3 regions of the Mesorhizobium sp. M1217 genome follow, and region 3 is predicted to be linked to each of the others. Evidence: riboswitches for the same ligand, from Rfam matches in the RefSeq annotation. Region 3 holds a riboswitch; each other region holds the start of a gene.

Region 1 (6,139 bases), on a different contig from region 3:
GATCGCCAAACCCCTCAGAACTCTATCCCCTGCTGCGCCTTCACGCCGGCGGAGAAGTGGTGCTTGGTCACGCCCATCTCGGTGACCAGATCGGCCGCCTCGACTAGCGCCGGCTTGGCGTTGCGGCCGGTGACGACGACATGCAGGCCTTCGCGACGCGCCTTCAGCGCCGCGACCACCTTTTCGAGATCGAGGTAGTCGTAGCGCAGCGCGATGTTGAGTTCGTCGAGCACCACCAGGCTGATCGACGGCTCGGCCATCAGCTCGAGTGCCTTGGCCCAGGCGGCCTCGGCCGCCGCGATGTCGCGTTTCAGGTCCTGCGTCTCCCAGGTAAAGCCCTCGCCCATGGCGTGCCAGACGACGCGGTCGCCGAAGCAGGCAAAAGCATCCTTCTCGCCGGTGTGCCATTTGCCTTTGATGAACTGGACGACGCCGACGCGCTTGCCGTAGCCGAGCATTCTGAGCGCCAGCCCGAAGGCGGCCGTGGTCTTGCCCTTGCCCGGACCGGTGTTGACGATCAACAGCCCTTTCTCGACCGTCTTGGCTGCAACCTCGGCGTCCTGCACCGCCTTGCGCTTGGCCATCTTGGCGCGGTGGCGCTCCTCGTCCTTGGGGTCGATAGTATCAGCCATGTCATTTCACCCTGAGCGGCAGCCCCGCCACCATCAAAAGCACGGTGTCAGCGACGGCGGCAACGTCCTGGTTCAACCGGCCGGCCGCGTCGCGAAACCGTCTTGCCAGCGCATTCTCCGGCACGATGCCCTGGCCGACCTCGTTGGACACCACGAACCAGCGTCCACGCGGCCGCGACAGCACATCTGCCAGCCTTCGGCATTCGGCCTCGACATCATGTTCGGCCAGCATATGGTTGGTCAGCCACAGCGTCAGGCAATCGATCAGCACCGGCTGGCCGTCAGGCAGTGCCTCGATCGCGCCGGCAAGGTCGAGCGGCGCCTCGATGGTCGTCCAGCCGGCGCTGCGGCGCGAGCGGTGCAGCGCGATCCGTTCGCGCATCTCCTCGTCATAGGCTTGCGCCGTCGCGATATAGCTCCATGGCGCCGGACAGGCACTCACCAGCCTCTCGGCATGCACGCTCTTGCCGGAGCGCGCACCGCCGATGATCAGGGTCAGCGCCCCGGCAGCGCGGTCAGGCAAAGCTGTCGCGCAGGCTGGTCGCCGTGCCGGTGAAGCGGCCGCGCACCACGCCGACGACCGCGCCGAGCACCAGCCAGAACACCAGATTGGTCAGCGTCACCGCCACCACGAACTGATGATGCAGGCCTTCCGGGATTGTCGTCTCGAAGCTGTCGGGCTGCGGCGCGCCGACAATATGCGGCGCCACCATCAACGCCACCGCAAGGACCGCCAGCGGCAGCGATCTGCGGAAGGCGAGCAGGCCGAGACCGGCGGCGGTCGCCACCACCGTTGCCCACCACCAGATCTGGCGTTGGACAAGGTCGGCCGCCGGCATTGCCGGCAATTCCGGCGGCAGGCCGAGGCCCGGCGCCAGCGTGAACACGGCAAAGCCGGCAAGCCCCCAGAACAGGCCCTGGCGCCAATTGCCGATGCCGCCGGCGAACTCCGAAACCGCAACCAGGACCAACGCGAAGCCGATGCCGGTGACGATATTGGCAACGACGCTGAAGGCAAAACGTTCGAAACCGTCGGCCGGCGCCCAGCCTTCGTCCTCCGCCGGAGCCATTGCTTCAGCCGGTGCCGGCGCGGCGCTGCTTATAGCCATCGTGCCCCCGGCGTTTTCGACCGGTGCCGCAGGTGCCGCGGCATGGTCATGGCCGCCGCCGGCCTGTTCGTAGACTTCCGCCTTCAGGATCAGCGGCACCGTGGCATAGGCCTGCATGCAGGCGAGAACGACGCCGGCCACGAGCCCTGCGATCGCCGCGATGAACACGACGTTGCGAAACAGTGTCATGATGTCAGCCCCTTGTCAGTGGCAGGGAAAGCCCATCGAGTGGCGATAGTCGTGGGCGGCATTGTGGACCGCATCGATGTGCGAGAAGCCGACAAAGCCCATGACGAAAATGCCGAGGAATGCAGCAAGCGCCAGCTGCATGAAACGCGACTGCGAGGAGACGGAAGCGCCGAGCGAGACGGAAGCGGTATTCATGTCTTGTCCTTTCGCCCTCCACCCGAGGGCATAGAAGTCAGTTTCCTGTCGCCGGCAGGTCTCCTGGCTCGCGGATCAGCGCCCTTCCCCACCTTCCCGAAGAAAATCTTCAGTGGCATATGGAGAGGACTACCGCACACAGTTGCGGGGGCAGCCACGGCATTGGGCAAGAATTTCGCCCGCACCGCATTCCCTCTTGGTTCCAAACGGAACCGACGACATCAGCGACTATAGGCAGAATCGCCGCGCCCGGCAAACCAAATTCCGCCGGATCGTGTGGCGAATGCGCCGCCTCGCCAAGCTCGCCGGCCGGCGCCGCAATTGACAATTCTCACAGCCGGGTGTCGGCTGGCGGATGGGGAGGAAGCCGGCATGCAACCCAGCCCGAATGAGCGCGGTCCCTATAACGGCCTGACGCGGGCCGAGCCGACGCTGCCGTCATCGGCCTATTGGGACATCGCAGGCTATCAGCGCGATCTCGAGGCCATCTGGTATCGCAATTGGCTGCTGGTCTGCCGCGAGGCCGACCTTGCCCATCCGCTGGCTTTCAGGACGTTTCGCATAGGCACGCAGGAGGTCGTCGTGCTGCGCGACGAGACCGGCGAATTGCGCGCCTTTCACAACACCTGCCGGCATCGCGGCTCGCAGCTTTGCCAGCAGAGCGAAGGACGGCTGAAGGCGCGGCTCATCACCTGCCCCTACCACGCCTGGTCCTATTCGCTGCGCGGCGATCTGGTGCGCGTGCCATCGAAATCGCTGCCGGACGGTTTCGACAAGGCCGATCATCCGCTCTACCGCGTAGCACTGTCGGTGTGGAGCGGTTTCGTTTTCGTCAACCTCGCGGAAGACGCTGCCGGTTCGGCTGAAACATCCTTCGATCCGGCATCCGGCAACCTCGCCAACTGGCCGCTGGAAACGCTGCTGAGCGGCCATGTGCTGCGCAAGGTTATGAACTGCAACTGGAAGATATTTTGGGAGAACTTCAACGAGTGCCTGCACTGCCCTGGCGTCCACAAGGACCTGTCGCGGCTGGTGCCGATCTATGGCCGCGGCCTGATGGGCCGGCACGACGACCCCGAATGGGCGCGCCACGCCGACAATGACGCGCCGGAATTTGCCGGCGGCTTGCGGGCCGGGGCCGAAACCTGGTCGCGCGACGGGCGCGTCCACGGCTCGGTCTTTTCGAGCCTGACGCCGGCCGAGCGTGCTGCCGGGCAGACCTATGCCACCAACTTGCCGTCGATGTTCGTCGTCGGCCATGTCGACTATGTCAGGACCGTGCGGCTGGTGCCGCTTGGGCCGGAGCAGACCGAACTCACCGCCGAATGGCTTTTTTCGCCCGAAGCGCTCGCCGATCCGGCAGCGGATATCGACAACATCGTCGCCTTCGGCACCCAGGTGCTGGAGGAAGATGCTGATATCTGCGAGGTCAACCAGAAGGGCCTGCGCTCGATGCGCCACAAGGCCGGCGTGCTGATGCCCGAGGAATATGACTTGCACCGCTTCCACAACTGGGTGCTCGAGCGGCATGCGGCGCTTGAACATCAAAGCGATTTGGGCAGATAGCGCCAGGTGACGAAGCCGCAGACCGCCGCCAGCAGGCCGAGCGTCGCGAAAACCGCGCCCAGGCCGCAGAACGCCAGCACCACCGAATAGACCAGCGGCGGCGTCAGCTCGGAAAAGTCGAGATAGGTGCGGTAGACCGCCGCCATCTGCGCCCGCTCATACGAGCGCACCGAGCGCATGAACGCGGTCGAGCCCAGCGCATCGAGCGCTATGGTGAAGAAGGCACCGCAAAGCAGCAACGCGCCGGTGACGAGCGGCGCGGCCTCGCCGACGGCGCCGGCCGCCAGCAGCGTCGCCGACATGGCGAAATAGGCAAACGTCATGGTGCGCCGGCCGCCGAAACGCTTTCCCGCCCTGCCCCAGAAGATGGCCATGAACAAAAGCGCATTGCCGGCCGAAATCAAGAGGCCGCCGGCGAGCTTGCCCTCGCCGGTGATCACCATGAACAGCGGCCCATAGACAAAGAACGTCGTCCAGAAGCAGGAACGGCCGAAGGCGATCAGCCAGGCCAGCCTCAGCCTTGGCTGCGCGACGAAGCGGCCGATATTGGGCAGCGGATTGACCGGCCGCGTCTTGCCCGGGCGGATCGACGGGTTGTCGCCAAGCCGGTAGGTCCAGAACAGCGCCAGCAGGGCCATGGCGAAGACGGCCACCGCGCTATGCGCGGCATAGATGCCGAAACGCGTGTAGAGGAAAATGCCGAGCGTCGGCCCGGCGGTCCAGGCAAGCATCGACCACGCCATGCGCAGCGACTCGGCCTGCATGAAATCGGTCTTGCGGATATGGTCCATGATGTAGAGGTTGAGCGTGATCGCCAGCGCGCTGGCGCCGATGACGCGGCAGAGCATGCCGACCGTTTGGCCAGCAAGCGTATGAGTGACGAAGAACAGCGAGCCGACGGCCAGCAGGCAGGCACCGGCGGTATAGACCCAGCGCCGGGCAAAGCGCCGGATCAGCATCGGCATGAACAGCGTCGCCGAGAGGCCGAGCATTGCCACGACCGTGTAGAGGATCGAGACGATCTGCTCGTTGTGCAGGATCTCATAGGCCTGGATCGGGATGACGCTGGAGACGGTGGCGCGCGCGAACGATTCGACCGCATAAAGCGAGGCGAAGGTGCGTGCATCCGCCGGCCGCAAGGCCGCAAGCCAGATAGGATGGCGCACATGGGTAGCCATTGCTTTCCCCGAAGCAGAATCGCCCAAAGCAAGGGTTTGGAGCACAAATCTGCCGCGGCGATTCCTGGCCGGGTAACAGGAAACCGACGCCTTCACGGCAAAAAGCGAAGCCGGCCAAAGGCTTTCCGGCTCTGGCCTAAAGCGAGTTCTAATGCTGACCCGCGCCAACGCGACGCGAGGACTGCTTCTTTTGACGGTGGCAACCGTGATAGTCGTCTTGCCGGGGCTGAACCAAGACAGCGAGACCGATGAGCATCGCCACGCCGACCACCGCCGTTCAGGATCAACCGAAGGCGAAGCGCATCGCCGCCATCGACATCGCACGCGGCATCGCTTTGCTTGCCATGGCGAGCTATCATTTCACCTGGGATCTCGAATTTTTCGGCTACACCGATCCCGGCCTCACCGCCTTCGGCTGGTGGAAAATCTACGCGCGCTGCATCGCCTCGAGCTTCCTGTTCCTGGTCGGCGTCAGCCTCTATCTCGCCCATGGCAAGAAAATCCGCTGGACAGGCTTCTGGAAGCGCTTCGCCATGGTTGCCGGGGCGGCTCTCGCAATATCGCTGGTCACCCGAATCGCCACGCCCGACGGCTTCATTTTTTTCGGCATATTGCACGAGATCGCGCTCGCCAGCCTGCTCGGCCTGGCGTTCCTGCGGCTGCCGGCGCTGCTGACACTGCTTGTCGCGGCGTTTGTCATCGCGGCGCCCTTCTACCTCAGATCCGAGGCCTTCGATCATCCGGCTTTGTGGTGGGTCGGTCTATCGGCGACCAATCCGCACTCCAACGACTATGTTCCGCTACTGCCCTGGTTCGGCGCCGTGCTTGCCGGCATCGCGGTTACCAAACTCGCCGCCACCTCCGGCGTGCTGACCCGGCTGTCGGCCATGACGCCAGGCCGCTGGGCAAACCCGCTGGTCTTCATCGGCCGGCACAGCCTTGCCTTTTATCTGATCCATCAGCCGCTGCTGATCGGCTCGGTCTGGCTGTTTTCGCAATTCATGCCGGCGCGGGTCGAAAGCAGGGAGGTGAACTTTCTGAAATCCTGCCAAATATCCTGCGAGCAGGCGCGCGACACCGAGTTCTGCTCCAGCTATTGTGCCTGCATGCTGGACACTCTCCAGGGCGAAGCCTCGCTTGACCGGCTCTACAGCAACGACCAGTCCCCGGAGTGGAAGACGCATATTGGCGAGCTCGCCGGCACCTGCACCGCCCAAACCGAGACGGCGGAACCGAGAACGCGCTAATCGAGGGAGGACAACAATGACCG
Region 2 (6,139 bases), on a different contig from region 3:
TGTGGCCTTCCTGGACGATCGACTGTGCCAGAACGGTCGCGGTCGTGGTGCCGTCGCCGGCGATGTCGTTGGTCTTCGAAGCAACTTCGCGGACCATCTGCGCGCCCATGTTCTCGAACTTGTCTTCAAGCTCGATTTCCTTGGCGACGGTGACGCCGTCCTTGGTAATGCGCGGTGCGCCGAACGACTTGTCGATGACGACGTTGCGGCCCTTGGGGCCGAGCGTGACCTTCACCGCGTCGGCGAGGATGTTGACGCCGCGCAGCATGCGCTCACGAGCGTCGCGGGAGAATTTTACGTCTTTGGCAGCCATTTTTAGCTCCTGGCAGGGGCTTGGATTGAGCCCGAAGATTTAAATGAGGGTGAGGCCGATATTCAGCCGATGATGCCCATAATGTCGGCTTCCTTCATGATCAGAAGGTCTTCGCCATTGAGCTTGACTTCGGTGCCCGACCACTTGCCGAACAGGATACGGTCGCCGGCCTTGACGTCCAGCGGGACGAGCTTGCCGGCTTCGTCACGGGCGCCGGAACCGACGGCGATGATCTCGCCTTCCTGCGGCTTTTCCTTCGCCGTGTCGGGAATGATGATCCCGCCCGCGGTCTTGGATTCGGATTCGACCCGACGAACGACCACGCGGTCATGAAGCGGGCGGAACTTCGACTTTGCCATTTTTTATTCCTCGATGAGAATGGTGAGAACAGTTCCTCCGTCCGGCGGCGCCGGACATGGTTAGCACTCATCTTGGGGGAGTGCTAACGTGGCGCTGAAATAGTCTGGCAACTCGCGCGAGTCAAGGCGCCCGGTGAGCATCATCAGGACAATTGCTTCAAACGGATGCTTCAAACAGATACTTGACCAAGTCAACTAAATCGCTGATCTTGCCCGGAGGAGGATGCCATGACCATTCATCATCACCCAGGCAAGGAGCGGATCGACGCGGTGCGGGCCTTCAACCGCTTTTATACCCGCCAGATCGGGCTGCTCGACGAAGGGCTGCTGAAAAGCACCTTCTCGCTGACCGAGGCGCGGGTGCTCTATGAGCTGGCGCATCGCGATGGCCTGACCGCCACCGATCTTGGGCGCGATCTCGGCCTCGATGCCGGTTATCTCAGCCGGCTGCTGAAGAAGTTCGAGGAGCGTGATCTGGTCGAGCGTGCCACGATCGAGGCGGATGCGCGGCGCTCGTCGATCGCGCTGACCAAGGCCGGGCGGCAGGCCTTCGCACCGCTGAACCAGGGCTCGCACGACCAGGTCGCGGCTTTGCTCGACCGGCTTTCGGATGCCGAACAGGACAGGCTGGTCAAAGCCATGCAGACGGTGCAGCGTTTGCTGGGCGGAAGCGCCGAGCCCAAAATTCCCTATATGCTGCGGCCTCTGCAAGTCGGCGACATCGGCTGGATTATTCATCGCCAGGGCCTGCTCTACGCGCAGGAATATGGCTGGGACGAAACCTATGAAGCGCTGGTCGCCGAAATCCTCGGTGCCTTCGTCAAATCCTTCGATCCGAAATGGGAACGCAGCTGGATCGCCGAGCGGGAAGGCGAGGTCGTCGGCTCCGTCTTCGTCGTGCGCCAGTCGGACGCGGTGGCGAAATTGCGCCTGCTCTACGTCGAGCCCTCGGCGCGAGGTCTCGGCATCGGCAAGCGGCTGGTCGAGGAATGTATCGGCTTTTGCCGCGCCACGGGTTACAGGACACTGACGCTGTGGACCAACGACGTGCTCGCCGCCGCCCGCCACATCTATGAGGCTGCGGGCTTTAAATTGACCGACGAGGAGCGCCACCATTCCTTCGGCAAGGATCTGGTCGGCCAGAACTGGAATTTGGAGTTGTAGCAGCGCTTCCGGCGCTTCGGCGCCGGCCTGCCGTGCCTCACCCTTTGACCGGTATCCAGATTTCCAGCCCGCCATTGCCGCTGCGCGGATCAAATTCGGGGCCGTAGCGCTCGAATTCCGGCGCATCGGCGATCTCGTGCCCAGAGGCTGGCAGCCATTTGTTCCAGATCGTGTTGACCGTGCGGCGGATGGTCGAGATATGGTCACGATGGGCGAACACGGCGTATTTCTGCGCCGGCACGCGCACACGCCAAAACTCCCTCGGCAGGTCCGAAAAATCGGACACTTCGACGCCAGCGATGTAGTCGAAATTGCCGGCGTCGTCGCCGTTGACGCAGACGCCATAGGCGACGTCGCCGATCTCGCCAGGAATGTTGCCAATATAGGGGCCGAACCGCTGCCACTGCATCGGGGTGCCGGCGCTGGTTTCGCAGCTGTAGCGCTCGCCGAGACCGGCGATGAGAAACGGCCGGCTGGTCTCAAAACGCGGCGGTTCGAGAGTGGCGAGAAAGGACTGGTCCATCAGGATCGGCTCCACAAGATCGAGGTTGTCGAGCGAGCCTTGTGCGCGCACCAGTTCCGGCGTGGTGCCGAACTGGTCGCGGAAGGCGCGGGTGAAGGCCTCATGCGAGGCATAGCCGGCGTCGAGCGCGACCGAGAGGATGTCGGGTGCGCCGGCGCCAAGCTTGCGCGCCGCTTCGGTCAGTCGGCGAGAACGGACGTAGCTCATCACCGAACGGCCGGTAGCCGCGCCGAAAGCCCGCGTCACATGAAAGCGCGACACCCCGCTGATCTTGGCGACATCGTCCAGCGAGACTGCTTCGGGCAGATGGCTTTCGACGAACCACAAGGCTTTCTCGATCGGATTCATTTGGCACCTCGCATTGGCCCAGTCTCCGCATTGGCCCAGTCTTTACATGGCCCAGTCTTTACATTGGCCATGTCTTATATTGGCAAGATTATGGTGCCGCTTCCTGGCGGAGGCAGTTTGATCGAAATTGCGCACTGCGCAAATCGAGAGCGACGGTCGTCGGCAAGTCGCAGGCGTCGCGCGAAAAGGCTTGACAGGAAGCGGGCAAACGTCCTTTTAAATGTAACGTTATTACATCACGAGGTCTATATGGCTCCTTCTGACAAGACTTATTGCGCTGTGATTGGCGGAAAACTAGGGTGGCTGACTGATGGTCCCCGAGTCGAAAGGCAAGGGGTGAAAAGGGAACACGGTGAGATCTTCGGATCGAGGCCGTGGCTGCCCCCGCAACTGTAAGCGGTTAGCAAAATCCGAAGTGCCACTGGCCGGCAAGGCTGGGAAGGCAGGATGGCGCAAAGACCCGCGAGCCAGGAGACCTGCCATCAGCATGAGTTGACCGGACGGGGTGTGCCGGGAGGAGACGTGGACATCGGTCTTGTCGGCCGGTCCGTCCAGCTTCCTTCCGTCGCCATTGAGAAAGTGACGGCAAGTTGGACGCCTCCCAGCCTCTTCTTGAAGCGTGTGAACTGAGCGCGACGACGAATGGCCGGTGCCTGGTCAGCGCGGTGAGCCTTTCGATAGCGCCGGGCGACCGCCTCGCCATCATCGGCCCCAACGGCGCCGGCAAGACGACGCTGCTGCGCATGCTATGCGGTACGCTGCGGCCAAGCGCGGGAGATGTGAGATTTTCCGGACGCCGGCTGGAGAGGTTTTCGGCCGCCGAGCGGGCACTGCACATGGCGGTCGTTGGCCAGACCGACCAGCCTGATCCGCGGCTTGCCGTGATCGACTACGTCGAGCTTGGGCGCGTCCCGCATGCCGGCTTGCGACGGAGGAGCGAGCAACGCGACATCGTCATTGAAGCACTTCGCAGAACCGGCCTGCTGCCGCTGCTCGGCCGCACGATCGGCTCGCTATCCGGTGGCGAGCGGCAACGCGCCCAGTTGGCGCGCGCCATCGCCCAGGAGCCCAAAATCCTGTTCCTCGATGAACCGACCAATCATCTCGATCCGCGCGCCCGCAGCGACCTTCTCGAACTCGTATCGCAGTTTGGCATGACCGTCGTGGCGGTGCTTCATGATCTGTCGCTTGTCACGCCATTTGCCACCAGGGTCGCGGTGATGAACGAGGCCCGCCTGCAGGCACTTGCCAGTCCGCGCGAGGCGCTGACCAAGAAGTTGATCCGCGAGATTTTCGGCGTTGACGTGCTTTGGCTGCGCCATCCCACCGAAGACCGCGAACTCACGGTCTTCGACGTTCCGAACCGCGCCTCTTCACATCCCGATTTGACCAAGGAGCAACATCCGTGAAACGCCTCGTACTGTCTTTTGCCTCCCTCCTACTTGCCCAGACCGCCTTCGCTTTCCCGGTAACCGTTGATAGCTGCGGCACGCCGCTGACGTTCGACGCCGCGCCGAAGCGCGCCGTCATCCAAGATTTGAACATGGCGGAGATGGCCTTCGCGCTGGGGCTGCAACCATCGATCGTCGGCCTGACCGGCATCACCGGATGGTATAAGGTCGGTCCGGAATTCAAGGCCGAGCAGGGCGCGATCCCGGAACTCGCGCCGAAATACCCGACCCTCGAAAACCTCGTCGCCGTCGAGCCCGATTTCTTCTTCGCCGGCTGGTATTACGGCATGAAGCCTGGCGGCGAGGTGACGCCCGATACGCTGGCCCCGCACGGTATCAAGACGCTGGTGCTGACGGAAAGTTGCGTCCATCTCGACCAGAACCGCCCCGCAGCCTCGATGGACCTGCTCTATGGTGATGTCGAAAAGCTGGGCAAGATTTTTGGCAAGGAGGCGGAGGCGGGAAAGCTTGTTTCGAACTGGAAGGCGCAGCTCGCCGATATCACGGCAAAGATCGGCGACCGCACGGGAACGCGTGTGTTTCTTTACGACTCCGGCGAAGACAAACCCTTCACATCAGGCAAGTTCGCGATCCCCAGCGCCATGATCGCCGCAGCCGGCGGCGACAACATCATGGCCGACATGCCGACGAGCTGGGGCAATACGGATTGGGAGACGGTGGCGGCCCGCAATCCGCAATTTCTTATCCTGCTCGACTACCAGGACGGCGGCTACAGAAAACTGCTCGATTTCCTGAAAGCTCATCCGGCGATGAAGGAGACTGCGGCGGTCAAAAATGAGCACTTCATTGCGCTGCGCTATGCCGAACTGACGCCTGGGCCTGCCAACATCGAGGCGATCGGCAAGATCGCCAGGGCGATGCACCCGGAAGCTTTCTGAGCTTGCGCCAGAGAGCGTTCGAATTGGCGATGACAGCAGGAGCAGCAGCGATTGCCGCTCTTGCTCTGCTGTCGATTGCCTATGGATCGACGGTCATCGCGTTGAGCGACGTGATTGCTGCGCTCGGACATGCCGCCGGGCTGGACGGAGACATCGTGTCCGGTCCGGCCGGCAAGATCCCGATTGCCAAGATCGTCCTCGATCTTAGGCTACCGCGCACGATTATGGCCATCTGTGTCGGCGCCGGGCTGGGCGTCATCGGCGCGCTGCTGCAGACGGTAACGCGCAACGACCTCGCAGATCCGTTCTTGCTCGGCCTGTCGTCCGGAGCCGCGGCCGGCGCGGTTTCCGTCATCACCATTTTTGGCGACCATTTCGGTATCTGGACGTTGCCGGTCGCGGCCTTCACGGGCGGCGTATTGGCCGCCGGCATCGTGCTTTTGCTGGTTTCGCGGGTGAGGGGGCAAGGCCCCGAACGGCTGATCCTCGCCGGGCTTGCCGTCTCGTTCATGTTCACCGCCTTGACTAACTATCTCGTCTTTGCCGGAGACCAGCGCGCCGCTCACTCGGTGTTGTTCTGGACGATGGGCGGGCTCGGGCTGGCCCGTTGGGACAATATCGAGCTGGCTGCTCTGGGCGCAGGCACCATCCTTGTTTATGGACTTTGGAACCACCGCCGGCTCGACGCTTTCCTGGCCGGCGAGAATGCCGCTGAAAGCCTCGGCGTCCCGGTTGCGCGGATGCGCAGGATGACATTTCTCGTCGCCGCTTTCTCGACGGCGATCCTTGTCTCGGTCGCAGGCGTCATAGGTTTCGTTGGCTTGATGATCCCACATCTGTCCAGGACCCTGGCCGGCCCGCTTCATCTGCGCCTGATTGCAAGCTGCGCCCTCTTCGGAGCGGTGCTGTTGCTGGCAAGCGACCTTCTCGCGCGCACGCTGCTGCCGCCGCAGGAACTGCCGATCGGCATCATCACCAGTTCGGTCGGCGCTTTCTTCGTGGTCACGATGCTCATTCGCAATCGCTCATGATGTGACTGCCATGTACATTTGCCGCCTTCTGGCACAATCCGGGTTCCTTGA
Region 3 (6,139 bases):
GGCCCGATTTCATTCGGATATTTGGAGCTCGTGAAGGCGTCCAGCAGTTCCATTTTCGAGCGCGACGTCTCAATCGAAATGACATCCGCATCCATTTCAGCGATCGCGTCGATGATCTCGTTGAACTCCGAATAGCACATGTGGGTATGGATTTGAGTCGCGTCCTTTACACCCGTTGAAGCGATCCGGAAGCATTCGACAGCCCAGTCGAGATAGTCGTTCCAATCAGACTGGCGCAGTGGCAATCCTTCGCGAAACGCGGCCTCATCGATCTGGATCATCCTTGCGCCGGACCATTCGAGATCCGTCACTTCGTCGCGGATGGCGAGCGCGATCTGGCGGCATGCTTCGGAGCGGGGTACGTCGTCGCGAACAAATGACCAGTTGAGAATGGTCACTGGGCCTGTGAGCATTCCCTTCACAGGGTTTTCCGTAAGCGACTGGGCGAACTGCCACCAGCGCAGCGTCATCGGATTGGGCCTCGATACGTCGCCGAAGATGATGGGGGGGCGCACGTAACGCGACCCATAGCTCTGCACCCAGGCATGCTGGGTGAAGGCGAAGCCGGACAGCTGCTCGCCGAAATGCTGTACCATGTCGTTTCGTTCGAACTCACCGTGCACCAGCACGTCCAGCCCGATCTCTTCCTGCCAGCGAATTGCAGCCTCGATCTCCTTCTTCAGGAAGGTCTCGTAGTCGACATAGCTCAGCTGGTCCTTCGCATGAGCGGCCCGCGCCCTGCGTACCTGCGGCGTCTGCGGGAAGGACCCGATGGTCGTCGTCGGGAACGGCGGCAGCCCGAGCGTGCCGGCCTGGACTCTGGAGCGCTCGGCAAAAGCGCTCTCTCGTCGCTTCATGCTGTCGTCAATGCTGGCGATCCGCCCCTCAACCAGCGGGTCATGGATCTTCGTGGATGTCACGCGAGTGGCGGCAGCCTCGGCAGACGCTTTCAACGCGCCTGCCACCGCATCCCTGCCTTGGGACAGGGCCCGGGCAAGCAACACCAACTCGTCGGTCTTCTGGGCCGCGAAGGCGAGCCACGACCTGATGTCCGCGTCGAGTTCCGTCTCCATGCGGAGGTCGATCGGCACATGCAGCATCGAGCAAGAAGGCGCGATCTCGACGCGGTCCAAGGGCCAGCCGGCGACGATCGGTTTGATGCGGTCGAGAATGGCGGGCAGGTTCGCACGCCAGATGTTGCGGCCATCGATCAAGCCAAGCGAGAGCACCAGATCCTTCGGTGCGAGCCGACCCACCGTTTCCAGCTGCTCGGGAGCGCGCACGAGATCAATATGCAGCCCGGCCAGGGGCAGAGAAACCGCGGTTTCGAGATTGTCTCGCAGCGGCCCGAAATAGGTAGCCAGCATGATCTTCAGCTCGGGCGCGGCTTTCGACAGCTGGCCATAGGCGAATTCGAACGCAGCTCGTTCGTTCGGGTTCAGATCGAGGACAAGCGCTGGCTCATCGATCTGCACCCAGTCGGCTCCAGACAGCTTCAGCCTCTGCAGGAGTTGCTCGTAGACGGGCAGCAGCCGCGGCAGGAGCGCGATGGGATCGAAGCCTTCGGCAGGCGATTTCGCCAGCTTGAGGAAGGTGATCGGTCCAAGGATGACTGGGCGTGTGTGAACGCCGAGAGCTTTAGCCTCGATGAAGTAATCGACCGGTTTCGTCGACGAGAGGGCGAACGTCTGATCATCGTTGAGTTCCGGCACAATGTAGTGATAGTTGGTGTCAAACCACTTGGTCATTTCCATCGCGGTTACATCAGACCGATGAGCCGCCTGCTGGTGACCAGCGTGTCGACAATCCTCCGTCTGACCCTGGTTGCCCCGCGCCATTGCGAAGTAGATGTCAAGTGGAACCTCGCCGCTATTCCAGCCGTAACGGGATGGAACGGCGCCGACCATGGCTGCGGTGTCGAGCACATGGTCGTAGAGCGAGAAGTCGTTCGACGGGATTTTCGACACGCCGCGATCGTGCTGCTCCTCCCAGCTAGCGGCACGGAGCGCCTTCGCGGTCGTGAGAAGGTCGGCAGCGGACGATTTTCCGGACCAGTAGCTTTCAAGCGCGAATTTCAGTTCTCGCCGACGACCGAAGCGCGGCACGCCGAGCGTTGCTACAGGAATTTGCTGAGAGACAGTCATGCATACCCCGATGGTTGGGGCGTCGGTGACAAGGAAGGCGCTAGCAGGCCGGCACGAACGCCAGGCTGCAGCGGCCATCGAGACACCCCGCCCGTGGACGTAATTCGCCGTGGCAGGTCTCCTGGCTCGCGGGGTCATAGCCTCTACCCGTCTTCCCAAGGCTATTCGCCTCAGTGACATGAGTGGGGTTGGCTCGCCGCTAACAGTTGCGGGGGCAGCGCCGGCATCGCACCGGCTTCCCTCTTAGCTCCGCTGCGGCAGCGCCGTACGGAGAACCACGACACGGAAGACAATTACCGCAGTTCGCTTCTTTGTCAACGCCGCATAAAGAAATGTTTATGTCGTTATGTTAAATTTCCGTTGGCATGTTGCCAAAGGTCGCCTTGAAAGCGAAACTATGGAAGCCTTGAGCGGCCGGTAAATCAAAGCAATAACGCACAGCGGTCCAGGAGGATAGGAGTTCGTCGGCTGCCGGCGGCAAACTACCGGCAAGCGCCGTGGTGCTGCTTCCCGCATCATGCGAACGCCACCTCGGTGTCGAACTTCGGCTCCGAGCTTCCGACCGCTTCGTTGGTGATCTGCTCGCGACCACATCCGGCTCAATGGCGAGGCTGTTGCCCATGTGGAAACTGTTGGCCGTGATGCCCTCGGTGATACGACAGAACGATTTCGAGGGGAGCACCCCGAGGCCCGGCGCAGCGGCCTGTTGCGAAGTGATCGAGGCCAATGTCTCGAACTGCTTGTTCGCAGCCCACCGGCTCAAGGTAACCCGGCTCAAACCACCGGGCCAGCTCAAGTCCTGTCCAAATGAGGCCTGAGCGGCAAATCGTCGTGCACGCGCACGGTTTGGCGTTCGATCTTGTGATGGGTCTTGGGCGGACAATCGCCACGGTGCAGCGCGCAGAAGCGGTTCCCCAATTGGAAGCCGAGGGCGGTGAGGGCAAGCCAGCGCCACCGCGGAGGGGGACTTGGACCTGTTTGCCCTGCTGGACCACAAGTTCGCGACACAGGGCCTCAAGGAGAAGACCAAGAGTGATTATGCGCGGGACCTCGCCAAATCATCAAAAGCAGCGGGCAGTCAAAGTTCGGCGCCGATTGACATGGAGATAGCCATCGCGGCGACCCCCAGGCGGACCGCAAGCCGGAATACAACCGGGTGCAGGCGGCCAAGCTCGTCCACAAGATGGCGTCGGGCACATACCGACGATGGGGAGAGCGGACCGTGGAGTGCAGGAACTTCACGCCTATCCACGCTCCCGTGGACGTGTCCTGCGGCACATCGGCAGCGATATTGAGGAGGCAGTTGAGCTTCTGGTCGAGCACTCTTACCTGCCACTACCTACGCTTCACTTCATCTCGCACTGAAAACGCAGCACGCAAGGTCGAGATGTAACATGTGGCCTTCGTGGATGATTCTAAGCTTCCTCGGGCGCGGTCAATCTGTGATAACGGTCGCTTGGAACCTCCATCACCGCGACGCGATCAAGGTTGGCGTATCGCGCTCGGTAGTAACCTTCTTCCTCCACTTCGGCGAAACTACACTGGGGAACGTCAAACGTCGCAGCTTCCAATCCGAAGAAAGTCGTAGTGGTTTCTTCATCCAAGAAGTTCCACTCATCTTCTCCGTCGTCATACGTGACGCGAACATAGGAGGCCATGCGCACGGCTTCCTGATCACCCATCTCTGCGATGATGGCATCGCATTCTTTCTTCAGCTTTCCTGAAACCTCACCCTTATCCCAGTCATCCAAAGCCCGATAGATTTCTGGATGATAATACTCTGGCATCTCCTCTACATCGTCACCGATAAGCTCAATGGTGCGGACATATTGCGGATTGATCAAGAGTATTTTGTTGTCAAGACTCCAACAATACAGCCATGGCCTGCTTGTGCTATTTCTACGAAGATTATGAAGTTCCTTCAACTGATGTAAAATCGATTCACGCGCCTTTTCATCGATAGGATATTGGCGGCTGCCAACAGTCGTCTTGATTCTGAGCGTGCCGTATCGCGTTTCGGCATCGGCAATTGCAAACGGGCTCGTGCGCCACTCCTCGACATCAATCTTCCAGCCCAGCAGCTCCTCGACTGTGCATTTCAACGTGAGACAAAGGTCCTTGATCTGCTCGACGTTCAACTGCGTTTTGCCTGTTTCCCAACGGGCCACAGTCTGTTGCGTCGTTGCCATCTGCTCTGCCAAATCTTTTTGAGTCATGCCCAGTCGAACCCTAAGTTCTTTCATGTTCATAACTCACCTCGCGTGTGCAATACACGCATTGTGGATGAATTAATCTAACACGTCAAGCGTGTTCAAAAATCGCAGCATGTGTTTTTAGGGCGTCTTCGAGGCTCCGACAGCCGTTCGTGACCACTTGCCCAAGACACAGGGCTGGTACACAGCACGAATGGGCGATCAAAAATTACTGCTGAAATTCAGATAATTATTGTGGGCGAGTCTGGATCTCTCTGATCGACACGATAGTCGACCATCACCATGATCGGACCGCTTCGTGGCCGCAGGTCAAGTTGCAGCGTCGGTTCGCTGAACTTGTTGGTCGGATCCAGATTGAGCGTTTCAAAATCCGGCTGACGCAGAAGGATGCCCATCAGTCCCCCAATCACAAGAACCATGCTGGCGGACGAGCAAGGCTCCCGAAACACCTTGGACATCCGCCAGTTCGCCCCAAAGCCAGCTTCCCGCCGCCATGCCGCCGAGGGAGAAGATCATGTAGGGGAGGGTGGTCGATGACTGGACGAGCGCCACCATTCCATGGGAGGTGGCGATGCTCGTCATCAGCCAAGCTGCCGCCACACCTTCCACCAGGGTGCCAAGGTTCGAAACGAGTGCAGCCGACCATAGCGAACGGAAGGTCTTGTGCTGAAAAGGAACGAGTGAAGATGTTCTCTTCGCCATTGTGGGAAGCTTCGGGATCCACCGCGGGGCTGGATTTGGTTCGCCTCGCTCAACCATGGCCTCGCCAAGCTGCCACAGTGGCGCGCCTGCTAACCCAGAAAACTTGGCGGCCTTGCAGGCATGCGCAGGACGCGCGAAGCCGCTCAAATCTCCCCAGATGGGTCAGCCATCGAAGACCGGCATCACTTGCCCGTTGAGCGGCTATACGATAATGCTCCGCGCTAAGCAGGAAGCGCCAAAAATTCGAGCGGCGACTTCATTCTCCTATTCAGGAAGGAACTATGAGGCGGCAGACGCGACCATTCACCGTGGAAGTCAAACAAAAGCGCAATTATCAAAAATCCGCACGTTCCATCTGGGGCAATTTCGACATCGCCGCGGCGATGGCCGAGACAACAAAGGAAGTCGAGCCGTTAAATCGTCAGCTTGTTGACTCTACTGTAGTGGCCCTTGATGCTGAACCTTTGCAAAAACCGCGAGTGGAGCATTTCATGGCCAACCCCCTGGAAACCGAGTCAGCAGTAGTTCCTAGCGCACCGGCAGACAAAGCGGAAACGCCAAAACCGAAGACGAGAGCGCGGCGGTCGAGGAAGCCAGAAGCTGAGGCGAGCGCGCCTGCCCGCAAGGAGGGCGCCAAGCCGATATCCGCGACCACTGAAGCACCGCCGTCAGCGCGAACAGGCCGAAAGAGCTACTCCGCGAAGGATCGTGCCCAGAAGCTGGCGCAAATCGAGACCTCAATTGGCGGCGGCGCTACTCTCAAGAGCGCGGTGAAGCAAGCCGGCATCTCGGAACAGACATATTATCTTTGGAAGAAGGCGGCGGCGCCGGCGGCGGACAGTGACGGGCTGAAGGATCTCGTCGCGCTCGAGGAAGAAAACAAGCGGCTAAAGAGCCTGCTTGCCGATCGTCTCCGCAAGGAGAATGCGGAACTGAAGAAAAGGCTCGGGCTGGATTAAGGAGAGTGGGCAGCTGGTTCTTGGCTCGCCACCTACAGTAATCCCGCCTGCTCCGCCTCTCGGCGCAGATTCTGCCCTGGCCTTGGGCCTATCTGCTGGATGACCAGCCCGGCCGCCAGCG

Evidence for each region. A riboswitch is a leader RNA that binds a small molecule or an ion and turns the genes downstream of it on or off. The one in region 3 is predicted to bind cobalamin.
Region 1: it holds a riboswitch for cobalamin, as region 3 does, so the genes downstream of both, NKH37_RS25795 (CbtB domain-containing protein) here and metE (5-methyltetrahydropteroyltriglutamate--homocysteine S-methyltransferase) in region 3, are expected to answer to the same signal.
Region 2: it holds a riboswitch for cobalamin, as region 3 does, so the genes downstream of both, NKH37_RS26980 (ABC transporter ATP-binding protein) here and metE (5-methyltetrahydropteroyltriglutamate--homocysteine S-methyltransferase) in region 3, are expected to answer to the same signal.

Annotation. Positions count from the first base shown of each region.
Region 1 covers NZ_JAMYMA010000017.1:140,470-146,608, reverse strand. The annotation lists gene cobO (cob(I)yrinic acid a,c-diamide adenosyltransferase) at 15-632, opposite strand; gene cobU (bifunctional adenosylcobinamide kinase/adenosylcobinamide-phosphate guanylyltransferase) at 634-1,155, opposite strand; gene NKH37_RS25800 (CbtA family protein) at 1,148-1,930, opposite strand; gene NKH37_RS25795 (CbtB domain-containing protein) at 1,946-2,125, opposite strand; cobalamin riboswitch at 2,162-2,357, opposite strand; gene NKH37_RS25790 (aromatic ring-hydroxylating oxygenase subunit alpha) at 2,498-3,691, shown strand; gene NKH37_RS25785 (MFS transporter) at 3,670-4,869, opposite strand; gene NKH37_RS25780 (heparan-alpha-glucosaminide N-acetyltransferase) at 5,118-6,116, shown strand; gene NKH37_RS25775 (methyltransferase family protein) at 6,133-6,139, shown strand, end outside.
Region 2 covers NZ_JAMYMA010000019.1:86,483-92,621, forward strand. The annotation lists gene groL (chaperonin GroEL) at 1-313, opposite strand, end outside; gene groES (co-chaperone GroES) at 376-672, opposite strand; gene NKH37_RS26970 (bifunctional helix-turn-helix transcriptional regulator/GNAT family N-acetyltransferase) at 901-1,836, shown strand; gene NKH37_RS26975 (GyrI-like domain-containing protein) at 1,874-2,707, opposite strand; cobalamin riboswitch at 3,002-3,205, shown strand; gene NKH37_RS26980 (ABC transporter ATP-binding protein) at 3,298-4,116, shown strand; gene NKH37_RS26985 (ABC transporter substrate-binding protein) at 4,113-5,057, shown strand; gene NKH37_RS26990 (FecCD family ABC transporter permease) at 5,087-6,088, shown strand.
Region 3 covers NZ_JAMYMA010000033.1:19,714-25,852, reverse strand. The annotation lists gene metE (5-methyltetrahydropteroyltriglutamate--homocysteine S-methyltransferase) at 1-2,144, opposite strand, end outside; cobalamin riboswitch at 2,239-2,439, opposite strand; gene NKH37_RS32615 (hypothetical protein) at 2,494-2,940, opposite strand; gene NKH37_RS32610 (helix-turn-helix transcriptional regulator) at 3,560-4,393, opposite strand; partial or broken gene NKH37_RS32605 (MFS transporter) at 4,606-5,059, opposite strand; gene NKH37_RS32600 (transposase) at 5,341-6,018, shown strand; gene NKH37_RS32595 (adenosine kinase) at 6,051-6,139, opposite strand, start outside.